DNA from 3 places in the Rothia sp. 27098_8_161 genome. Region 3 is predicted to be linked to each of the others. Evidence: riboswitches for the same ligand, from Rfam matches in the RefSeq annotation. Region 3 holds a riboswitch; each other region holds the start of a gene.
The links. A riboswitch is a leader RNA that binds a small molecule or an ion and turns the genes downstream of it on or off. The one in region 3 is predicted to bind S-adenosylmethionine.
Positions count from the first base shown of each region.

Region 1: linked by a shared signal. The riboswitch ahead of O3648_RS03865 (hypothetical protein) and the one ahead of O3648_RS07075 (ABC transporter ATP-binding protein) in region 3 are both predicted to bind S-adenosylmethionine.
Region 2: linked by a shared signal. The riboswitch ahead of O3648_RS02760 (bifunctional o-acetylhomoserine/o-acetylserine sulfhydrylase) and the one ahead of O3648_RS07075 (ABC transporter ATP-binding protein) in region 3 are both predicted to bind S-adenosylmethionine.

Region 1 covers NZ_JAPWAL010000006.1:59,419-62,688, reverse strand. Annotated here, with positions in the region: gene O3648_RS03875 (DUF6350 family protein) at 1-1,035, opposite strand, end outside; gene O3648_RS03870 (plasmid stabilization protein) at 1,154-1,588, opposite strand; gene O3648_RS03865 (hypothetical protein) at 1,599-1,826, opposite strand; SAM riboswitch class IV at 1,862-1,996, opposite strand; gene O3648_RS03860 (SNF2-related protein) at 2,237-3,270, shown strand, end outside.
Region 2 covers NZ_JAPWAL010000004.1:114,790-118,059, reverse strand. Annotated here, with positions in the region: gene O3648_RS02770 (ABC transporter permease) at 1-294, opposite strand, end outside; gene O3648_RS02765 (ABC transporter ATP-binding protein) at 291-1,277, opposite strand; SAM riboswitch class IV at 1,634-1,746, shown strand; gene O3648_RS02760 (bifunctional o-acetylhomoserine/o-acetylserine sulfhydrylase) at 1,850-3,196, shown strand.
Region 3 covers NZ_JAPWAL010000020.1:9,904-13,173, reverse strand. Annotated here, with positions in the region: gene O3648_RS07080 (LLM class flavin-dependent oxidoreductase) at 1-871, opposite strand, end outside; SAM riboswitch class IV at 985-1,093, opposite strand; SAM riboswitch class I at 1,269-1,364, shown strand; gene O3648_RS07075 (ABC transporter ATP-binding protein) at 1,369-2,205, shown strand; gene O3648_RS07070 (aliphatic sulfonate ABC transporter substrate-binding protein) at 2,271-3,270, shown strand, end outside.

The DNA of each region.
Region 1 (3,270 bases), on a different contig from region 3:
GCGGAACGGAACCTTCAGAGCAACCCACTCATCCAGGTGATCCTCACCCTCACGCAAGAACCACCAGCCAGCAATCGTACCGGCACCCAGCGGCACCAGCAGACCCACCAGACCGAACGCACCCATCGACTCGGGCACAGCACCCAAAATCGGAAGGATCGGCAAAGTACCAGCATCACTACTGGTCAAACCAACCGAGGTGCCCGCACCAAAAGAGAAACCGGCACCGGTCGACCATGCCATCGCATAAATCACCAGGTTTGGCAAGAAACCCAGCTGCAGCAGAGTCACCGCAGTATCACCCACAGCACCCGCGTGCAGCTCCTGGTAGGTGGCAATAATCTGCGACCAGCCCGCCAAAATACCGATGCCCAAAAGCACCGCACCCAGACCAATCAGCGCAACAAAAGCAACCACCGCAGCACGCACCACAGCCCAGGCGTACGAACCCGCCCAACGCGAATACTGACTCATCTGCGAAATCTGCTCCGCGGTATCAACCCCCACCATGCGCGAGAGCGAACGCGCCTCACGGTAGCCGCCCCACATCAGACCAGCCACCACAATACCCAAAGGCACCAGGGCAGCATTCAACGCATGAAGAGGCTGCGGATGCGGGCTCGCCCAACCGTACATCACCGAACTAATCAGCGCATAGGTGACCGAACCAGACAGCACCGGAATCAAAAACTCGCCCTCATACGAGGCGCGCGCCAGGCGACGACCCGAACGATAACAGAGCATCAGAGGCAGAATACTCAAACCCAGAGGCACCAGCGTCATCGTGCCGGTAGAAGCACCAAAAGCTGCCGTAAGGTCTAAAGGAACACCGTGAATCAGAAGCCACAGGTGCGCCGACATGGCGGCCACGGAGGAGAACTCCATGTCGCCAAAACCCTTGGTCGCCCACACGGCAGACATCGCCGCAAACACTGCAACAGCAGAGCACAGGGCAGTAACAATTAGCTCAACAACACCCTGAAGCCACAGAGGCATGGGCATGGAATAACGCGAGATAGGTGAGGTGCTTTTCATCGTCCTTCAATCATGCCACGAATTAACAACGAAACCCGCCTTCGAAATAACACTCAAAAGCGGGTTCTCACAACTATTCGCACAGGGATGCACGCAAGGACGCGTATCCGGCAAAGTTTTACTCCTCAGTCCACGGGTTGGAAGCCTGAACACCCCAGGCGCGGTACACCTGAGCTTTAGAAGAAATCAGCTCCAAATCATAAGCACTCGCGCTCGCCGCCATCAGACCCTCCAGGGCGGCGGTAGGCAACGGACCGGCATCATCACGACCCACGGCATGCACGCCGAGCGACGCCTGACGACCAGCCCACTCGAGGCTCACACGCGCATCCACATTAATAACGTGGTCGCCAAATCGCTCAAGAAGTTCGGTAATCCAACGATCAGTTTCCGGGTAGGGGTACAGACCTTTCAGCTCGCCAATACTCAGCACAGAAATGTACATATGTCGGAACGAGCGGCGGCGTAGAAAAGCGACCACGGCGGGGTCAGGATCCGCCTTACGGATCTCTGCCAAAACGTCGGAGTCCAGGAGCATACCGGAGAAATTCATACTCCTAATGCTACGCTACACGCAGACCGGCGTACTCAATAGCGGGGATACCCTCGGGGTTCGGCAGAAGAAGGAAGTTCAGGAACTCGTCGCGCTTAGAAGAAATGCGGGAGTAATCGTCAATGCTGACTGCGGTGTATCCGCCTCGCGCGGGGACAGCTGCGGCACGCAGGCTTTCCTGGTAGGAGCGGGAGGGGTTCAGAGAGATTGCTGCTTCGGTTGCAGAGCCGTTGTACATATGACAACCTGCGCCGTGAGTGGCGCGATCCTTTCGCGTTGCTCTTGTCTGTACCAATTACCTCCGGTTATTCCGGTGGTGAATACAAACCGCTTCGTCATCCGAGCCACCCGTGAACATGGGGTTGGCGTTCGACCATAGTCGGAGCTTATCAGTCGAAACTCTTGAAGCTGGGTTTAGCTTACAGCATCTTCTCAAGTTAAGTAAAGCGTTTTTTGAAAGAGATTTAGAGTATTAGCATTTTGGCTTGTGAGAACGTTTTAAATGGAGAAAATTTTGATACTACGCGGAATGTCTTATGCGAATACCGGTGTTTTTATGCATTAAAAACTCCCCACCAAAAATACGAAATACGCCCCATACCACCGCTCAATAGTCGCCCCAGCCACCAGCCCAGCAGCCGCTATCAAATGACGGGCGACAAGGCACAAACCCACACGATACGCGATAATGAGCTGGTGAGCGCCAACAACCCCTTCCCCGAAATTCCCGTCACCGTACCGCAAATCATTCGCCAGGCTGGGCACCGCACCTACCAGCGCGGTGTCACCTACCAGCGCAACCGAGAAGTCATCCGCTACAGCTACGACGAAGATGAGCACACCCTCACCGGGCTCGTCAACGGAAGTACCATCATCCCCTACGAAGTGACCGTTCACTTCTTCCCCGCCGTCAGCGGGTCCGCAACCTTCACCGCCCGTTGCACCTGCCCCGTGCTCACCGATTGCAAGCACGCCGTAGCACTCATGCTCACCGCGCTCGACCGCGCCTCCGTAGCGAAAAAGGCACTCAGCGAACACCCCGGACCAGTCGGCGTGCCCGCGACCAACGCTAAGGACGTGGTAGAGGCAAAGAAGTCCGCCGATCCGCTCGCGGCACTGCGCGCCTCCGGTGCACTCACCACCGCGGCGAAGCTACCCGCACCTGAGGTGGAAACTACCGAGCCCGAAAACCCTCAGGGAAGCTTTGCGCTCAACGAACTGGGATCTTCCCCTACCGTGCTCAATAGTTCCATCTCCAAGATTTCTGCCTGGCGCCGTGACCTTTCCTCCGTTCTTTCCGCACGTCAGGACCTTGCGGGCATTGACTCCATGCGCGTGAGCGGCGCCCTGGATTTCTCGCTGAGCGTCTCCGGATCCTACGCGCGCGGCCGCAATATGCCCGGCGCAACCCCCAGCATTAACCTGCTCGCCCGCCCGCTCATGGCGTCCAAGACCGGGCGCTGGATCAAGGGCGGACTCAGCTGGGAAACCTTCGCCTCCAGCGTGGGCGGACCCGTCGGACGGCACGAAATCTACCCCGAACACGAACGATTCTTCGCTGAGCTCTACTCGATTGCCCGCCCCTGGCAGAACATGTATTCCTCACACCGCGACTGGATCTCGATGAGCGCATCTGCATCCACTCTGCTCTGGGACGTACTCGCCCGCGCGGAGGATATTGG
Region 2 (3,270 bases), on a different contig from region 3:
GCCCGCAGACACGATGCAGACCGACCACATGCCCACAATGCCCGCGCGGGTCCACGCGAGAGTCGGGTCAACGGAGTGACCCGCGGAGCTCTGCGCCGCCGCATGCACGGCGAGCGCCTGAAGGATGACTGAGCCGAGTACCGTGCTAATGAGCAGCTGAATGAAGTAGGGGACCGTCAGGAACTGGCGCAGGCTAAAGCCCATGAGCCGTAGCTGCCGGGCGCACTCCTGCCACAGGTCGTACCGTCGACCCTGCCGCTGGAACTCTTCTGAGCGTTGCGTCTGAGCGTTCATCGCTTGAGCCCCTCCGCCATCGCCAGGTATGCCTCTTCCAAGGTTGCCGGGCGCGTGTACGGTTCGGTTCGCGCCCCAATGCGTGCGGCGGCAAGTCCCTCCGCCAGGATGCGGTGCGTCTCGCCCGCCTCGAACGTGGCGCGCTCGCCGTGCCAGTAGAGGGTCAGTTCCCAGCCGGAACCGCGTGGGGCAAAAAGTACCGCCGCCTTATCGCCGAGGAACCCGCGGAGCGTATCAATGCCCTCGGTGGCGGTGGGCTCGACCTGAACCACGGTCGTGGCGGCAATACCTGCGTGCGCGGCAACGTCCTCGAGACTGCCGCTCACAGCAACGGAGCCAGCGCCCAAGACGGTGATGGTGTGCGCCAGGTCCTCGATTTCGCCCAGCAGGTGGCTTGTGAGCAGAATGGCGGCGCCGTCTTCCGCGAGAGAACGGATAAGGGTTCGTACGGTTAGGGCGATATCGGGGTCGAGCCCGTTGGTCGGCTCATCCAGCAGGAGCAGAGCGGGGGAGCCGAGCAGTGCACGGGCAATATGTAGGCGCTGCTTCATGCCGCGGGAAAACTCCTGGACAGGCCGCGTTGCCGCATCGGTGAGTTCCACACGGGCTAGGGCATGCTCAACCTCGTGCCCTCGGGCCCGCCCGGAAACCCCCGTAACATCGGCAAAGAACAGCAGATTATCGCGGGCACTGGCGCGCGGGTAGAAGCCGTTCTCCCCGCCCAGCGCGAGGCCCACGTGACGGCGCGCCCGCTGCGGGTGGGCGATAGCGTCAATACCGTTCACGGTGAGGCTACCGCCGGTGGGGGTGAGCAGAGTCGAGCACATCTGCACGGTCGTCGTTTTGCCCGCACCGTTGGGGCCGAGGAGGGCGTGAATTTCCCCGGAACTGACGCGAAGTGACACCCGGTCGACGGCGGTAAAGGTATTTTTACCTTTGCCAAAGACTCGGCTGAGTTGCGTGGCGTCAAGAACAAGAGACATGGTAGGTAACCTTCGGGTATGACCCTCTGGCTCCTATACCGGAGGGATGTTGAGCAGGATAAGCGGCTTAGCGAGCCGTAGCGAGTTGTACCCTGCGTGAGTGTATGTGTCATTTCAGTGTACCGAAAAGCACAGATAAAAGTGATGGAGGTTACTACGCAAATAGTGGGTGTTCACCTCCGCATTCTAATTACCTCGCCCTCTGACTGTCCCGGCATCGTCACTCACGTTTTGTTGCAGGCGATTTTTGGTGACAGACGTTAAAAAACGTCATCTTTGCAATGAAATGTCTTAAAGTACCGCACACCCACAAAACCCTTGACCCCACCCCGTGCCCTATGACACTCTAAATAACAGGTCAAGAGCGCCAGCGATAAGCCCCAGCTAGCTGGCCGGCAACCCTCCTCCGCGGTGGGGTGCCCTGGGTGAAGACCGGGCGGCACGCAAGAGCGTGACGCAAGCGCGGGACCGATGTGACCGAAAACGGTACATCAATCGTGACAGGATTATTCGACGACGATTCCTGTACCGTCGGCATGCGGCCCCCTAAGAATCCCCATTAGGAGCCACGCATGAGCAACAACACTACCGTCCCGACTCCCGCCAACCCCGCCGGTTGGAAGTTCGAAACCCGCCAGATTCACGCAGGTCAGGCGCCGGATGCCGCAACGGGAGCTCGGGCACTACCCATCTACCAGACCACCTCTTTCGTCTTTGAAAGCGCCGAGCAGGCAGCGAACCGTTTCGCCCTCGCCGAGCTGGGCCCCATTTACACTCGCCTCAACAACCCCACCCAGGAAGCAATTGAAAACCGTATCGCTTCCCTGGAAGGCGGCGTTGGCGCGCTACTGCTGGCATCCGGTCAGGCAGCTATCACCTACGCAATCCTGAACATTGCCGGTGCAGGCGATCACGTAGTTGCATCGCCCTCCGTATACGGCGGCACCTACAATCTGCTCAAGTACACCCTCGCCGACCTCGGTATCGAAACCACCTTTGTGGAGGACCCGGACGACCTGGACGCATGGCGCGCCGCAGTCCGCCCCAACACCAAGCTCTTCTACGGCGAGTCCGTGCCTAACCCCCGTAACGACGTGCTCGACATTGAGCCTATTGCTGCAATTGCGCACGAAAACGGTGTACCCCTGATTGTGGACAACACCGTACCCACCCCCTACCTGCTGCGCCCCATCGAACATGGCGCGGACGTGGTCGTCCACTCCGCAACCAAGTACCTGGGTGGCCACGGAACCTCCATCGGCGGCGTAATCGTTGATTCCGGTAACTTCGACTACGGTGCAGACCCCGAGAAGTTCCCCAAGTTCAACCAGCCCGCCCCCGGCTACCACGGCCTGGTCTACGCACGCGACCTGGGCAAGGACTCCGCATTCGGCGCGAACCTCTCCTACATCCTGAAGGCGCGCGTCTCCCTGCTGCGCGACACCGGTGCCGCCATCTCCCCGACCAACGCCTTCAACATCGGTATCGGTCTGGAAACTCTCTCTCTGCGCATCGAACGCCACATTGAAAACGCTACCAAGGTTGCCCACTGGCTCGAAGCGAACCCGCAGGTCGAGAAGGTCATCTGGGCTGGCGTGGAATCCTCCCCCTGGTACGAGCGTGCACAGAAGTACCTGCCCAAGGGCCCCGGCGCGGTTCTCGGCTTCACCCTCAAAGACGCAACCCTGGAGCAGACCCGCGACTTCGTAGATGCCCTGAAGCTGCACTCCAATGTGGCGAACATCGGTGACGTGCGCTCGCTCGTAATTCACCCCGCCTCCACCACCCACTCCCAGCTTTCCGCTGAGGAGCTGGAGAAGATCGGCGTGTACCCGAACTTTGTGCGCCTGGCAGTAGGCATTGAGAACATTGATGATATTCTCGCCGACCTGCAGCTGGGCTTTGACACCCTCTCCTAAACGGTGATGTAATCCGCAGGTGGACCGGTAAGCTATGGCTTTTCGGTCCACCTGCGGATTCCCCGTTACGGAGC
Region 3 (3,270 bases):
TCTCATCCACGATGACCGAGAGCATTGCGAGAATCTTCACGTCGTCGCGGCTACGGCCCTGCTCCTCGGCAGCGGCACGAATACGGTCGGTCACAACGCGGGTCAGGTCCGGGCGCAGGGCGCTAATGAACACAGCCTCAGCGTGCTTACCGGAGAACTTCTGGCCGCGGCTGGATGCGCCAGCCTGGAAGATCACGGGGGTGCGCTGCGGGCTCGGCTCGGTCAGGGAGATGCCGGGCACGGAGAAGTACTTGCCCTTGTGGCCAATCGGGTGGACCTTGGAGGGGTCAGCGTAGATGCCGCGCTCGCGGTCCTTGACGACTGCGCCGTCTTCCCAGGAGCCTTCCCACAGCTTGTAGCAGACGTCCAGGAACTCGTCAGCAATTTCGTAGCGCTCGTCGTGCGGGATCTGGGTGGGCAGACCCTGGTTCTCAGCAGCCGAAGGCAGGTAAGAAGTCACCACGTTGAAGCCGACGCGACCCTCAGTGAGGTGGTCGAGGGAGGCGTAGCGGCGAGCCAGGGTGTAGGGCTGCTCGAAAGTAGCGGCAGCAGTCACGCCGAAGCCGAGGTGCTCGGTCACTGCAGCCATTGCAGAAATCTGGGTTGCGGGGTCATTCACGGGAACCTGAGCGGCACCCTCAATGGCGGGAGCGGCAGAGTTCTTGTACACGTCGTAGATGCCGACAACGTCAGCGATGAACACGGCGTCAAACAGGCCGCGCTCAAGGGTCTTAGCCAGGTCAGTCCAGTACTTGATGGTGTTGTACTCGGTTGCGCGGGAGCGCGGGTGACGCCAGAGGTCGAAGCTCTGGTGACCAATGCAGGTCATCTCGAATGCGTTAACTACGATGCGCTTCTTCTGCTCAGCCATCGATTTTCCTTTCGCGAATGATCGGGGACGATCGGGTTTGTACCCTGCACCCCGCGCGCCGCCTCCTGATGCCTTCTGCGTTCGGTGGTGGCCTTCGTGCAGGTGGCGCGTTCGCGCCGTACTTGCCTCTTTTCGTTGAGGCCAGATCATCATCTGGGGCACCCCGCTACGGGAGAGGGTTGCCGCCCGGCTAGCCAGAGCTTAGCGCCGGGACTCATAATCTCGTGGTTTGAGTGTACGGGGCGCACAGGAGGGAGAGCACGTTTGTGACGAAAAAATATTTTTGTGACGCGCAACCGAAATATTTCGCGACAAATGCGAAATATACAGTCATAGAAATTCATACGCGCCCACTGGATTGATTGAGGCACGCCATAGCCCATAGGGTTGGAGGAGCAAACCATCCAGAGCGACTGAGAGACCTGGCTCCACGACGTCGCAGCAACCGGCACAGATTTTTTCGCCCCGGTGCTAACGCCAGGACCGATGGAAGTGACATGACACTCAACAGTGCAGTACTTGACGTACCCACCAGTGAAAACACCGGCCACCACGCCGTATCCACCGCCGCCGTCCCCCTGAGCTTTGAAAACGTCGGACAATCTTTCCCCGTGCCCGGCGGAACCCACGAAGTTCTTCGCGGAGTCTCCTTCACGGTAGCCCCCGGCGAGATTATCTCCGTCATCGGCTCCTCCGGATGCGGCAAATCCACCCTCTTGCGTGCAGCAGCAGGCCTGAACCGCATCACCGCAGGTACCGTGCGTATCGGCGAGAAGGCAGTGACCGGCCTCGACCCCCGCGTCGCTATCGGCTTTCAGGAACCGCGCCTGCTCCCCTGGCGCACCGTCGTCGACAACGTGGCTCTCGGACTGCCGCAGGGCACCAGAAAATCTGAAGGCACAGCATCCGTAGCGCGCCTGCTCGACCTGGTCGGCCTGGGCGAGTACGCAACCCACCGTCCCAAGGAAATTTCAGGCGGTATGGCTCAGCGCGTGTCCCTGGCGCGAGCGCTCGCACGCAACCCCGGCGTGCTGCTGCTCGACGAGCCCTTCGGTGCTCTGGACGCGCTGACCCGCATCAACATGCAGGATTTGCTGTTGGACGTGCACCGTCAAGACCCGACCACGATTCTGCTGGTCACCCACGATGTGGAAGAGGCGCTGTACCTCTCTGACCGGGTGATCGTCCTCGGTAAGGACACCCCGGAGGCGCCCGCCACCATCCAGCGCATTGTGACCGTTGAACGCTCTCACCCGCGTGACCGCGCCGATGCAGAGATCACAGCACTGCGTAGCGAACTGCTGGCTGAGCTCGGCGTGGAAGATAACGCCTAAAAGCCGCCACGAAATACATTTCCCGCACATCACATCATCATCTTCAGAAGCGAAAAGATTTCATCATGACTTACTCCCCGTCTCGCCGTACCGCCCTCAAGTCCCTTGCCGCAGCCACCGCTTTTGCTACTCTGCTTAGCGCCTGCGCCGGTGAAGGTTCCGGTTCCGCTAACGCCTCCGGTGTTGCCGGTGGTGGCAGCCAGAACACCGTGACCATTGACTACGCCACCTACAACCCGCTGTCCCTGATTATCCGCAAGAAGGGTTGGCTTGAGACCGCCCTCGCTGCCGAGGGTAAGAAGGTTGAGTGGGTCAAGTCGGCTGGTTCGAACAAGGCGAATGAGGCTCTGCGTAGCGGCAATATTGATGTCGGCTCGACCGCTGGTTCGGCGGCGCTGCTGGCACGCGCTAATGGCTCCCCCATTAAGGTCATTAGCCTCTACTCGCAGCCGGAGTGGTCGGCACTGGTAACCCGCAAGGATTCGGGCATCACCAAGGTTGCGGATCTGAAGGGTAAGACCGTTGCTGTGACCAAGGGTACCGACCCGTACTTCCTACTGCTGCAGGCGCTCAAGCAGGAGGGTATTTCTGCTTCAGATTTGACCATTCAGAACCTGCAGCACGCCGACGGCCGTACCGCCCTGGATAACGGTCAGGTCAACGCGTGGAGCGGCCTGGACCCGATCATGGCTGCCGCCGAGGTGGAAAGCGGCGACGTGCTCTTCTACCGCAACCTAAACTTCAACACCTACGGCTTCCTGAACGCGGCCGAGAAGTTCATTCAGTCCAACCCGACCGCCGCACAGACTATCGTGGACGTGTACGAGTACGCTCGCGCCTGGGCTAAGAAGAACCCCGAAGAGGCAGTGAAGATTGTCGAGGAGGAGTCCGGCATTAAGCACGAGACCGCCCAGGTCGTCATGGAGCGTACCCACCTGGATATTGACCCGGTTCCGGGCGCTAAGCAGGTTGAGGTTCTGAAGGGTGTCGGCCCGATTTTGGTCGAGTCCGGCGACGTTCCTTCCCAATCCGACGTGGACAAGGCGCTGAACAGCATTGTGGACG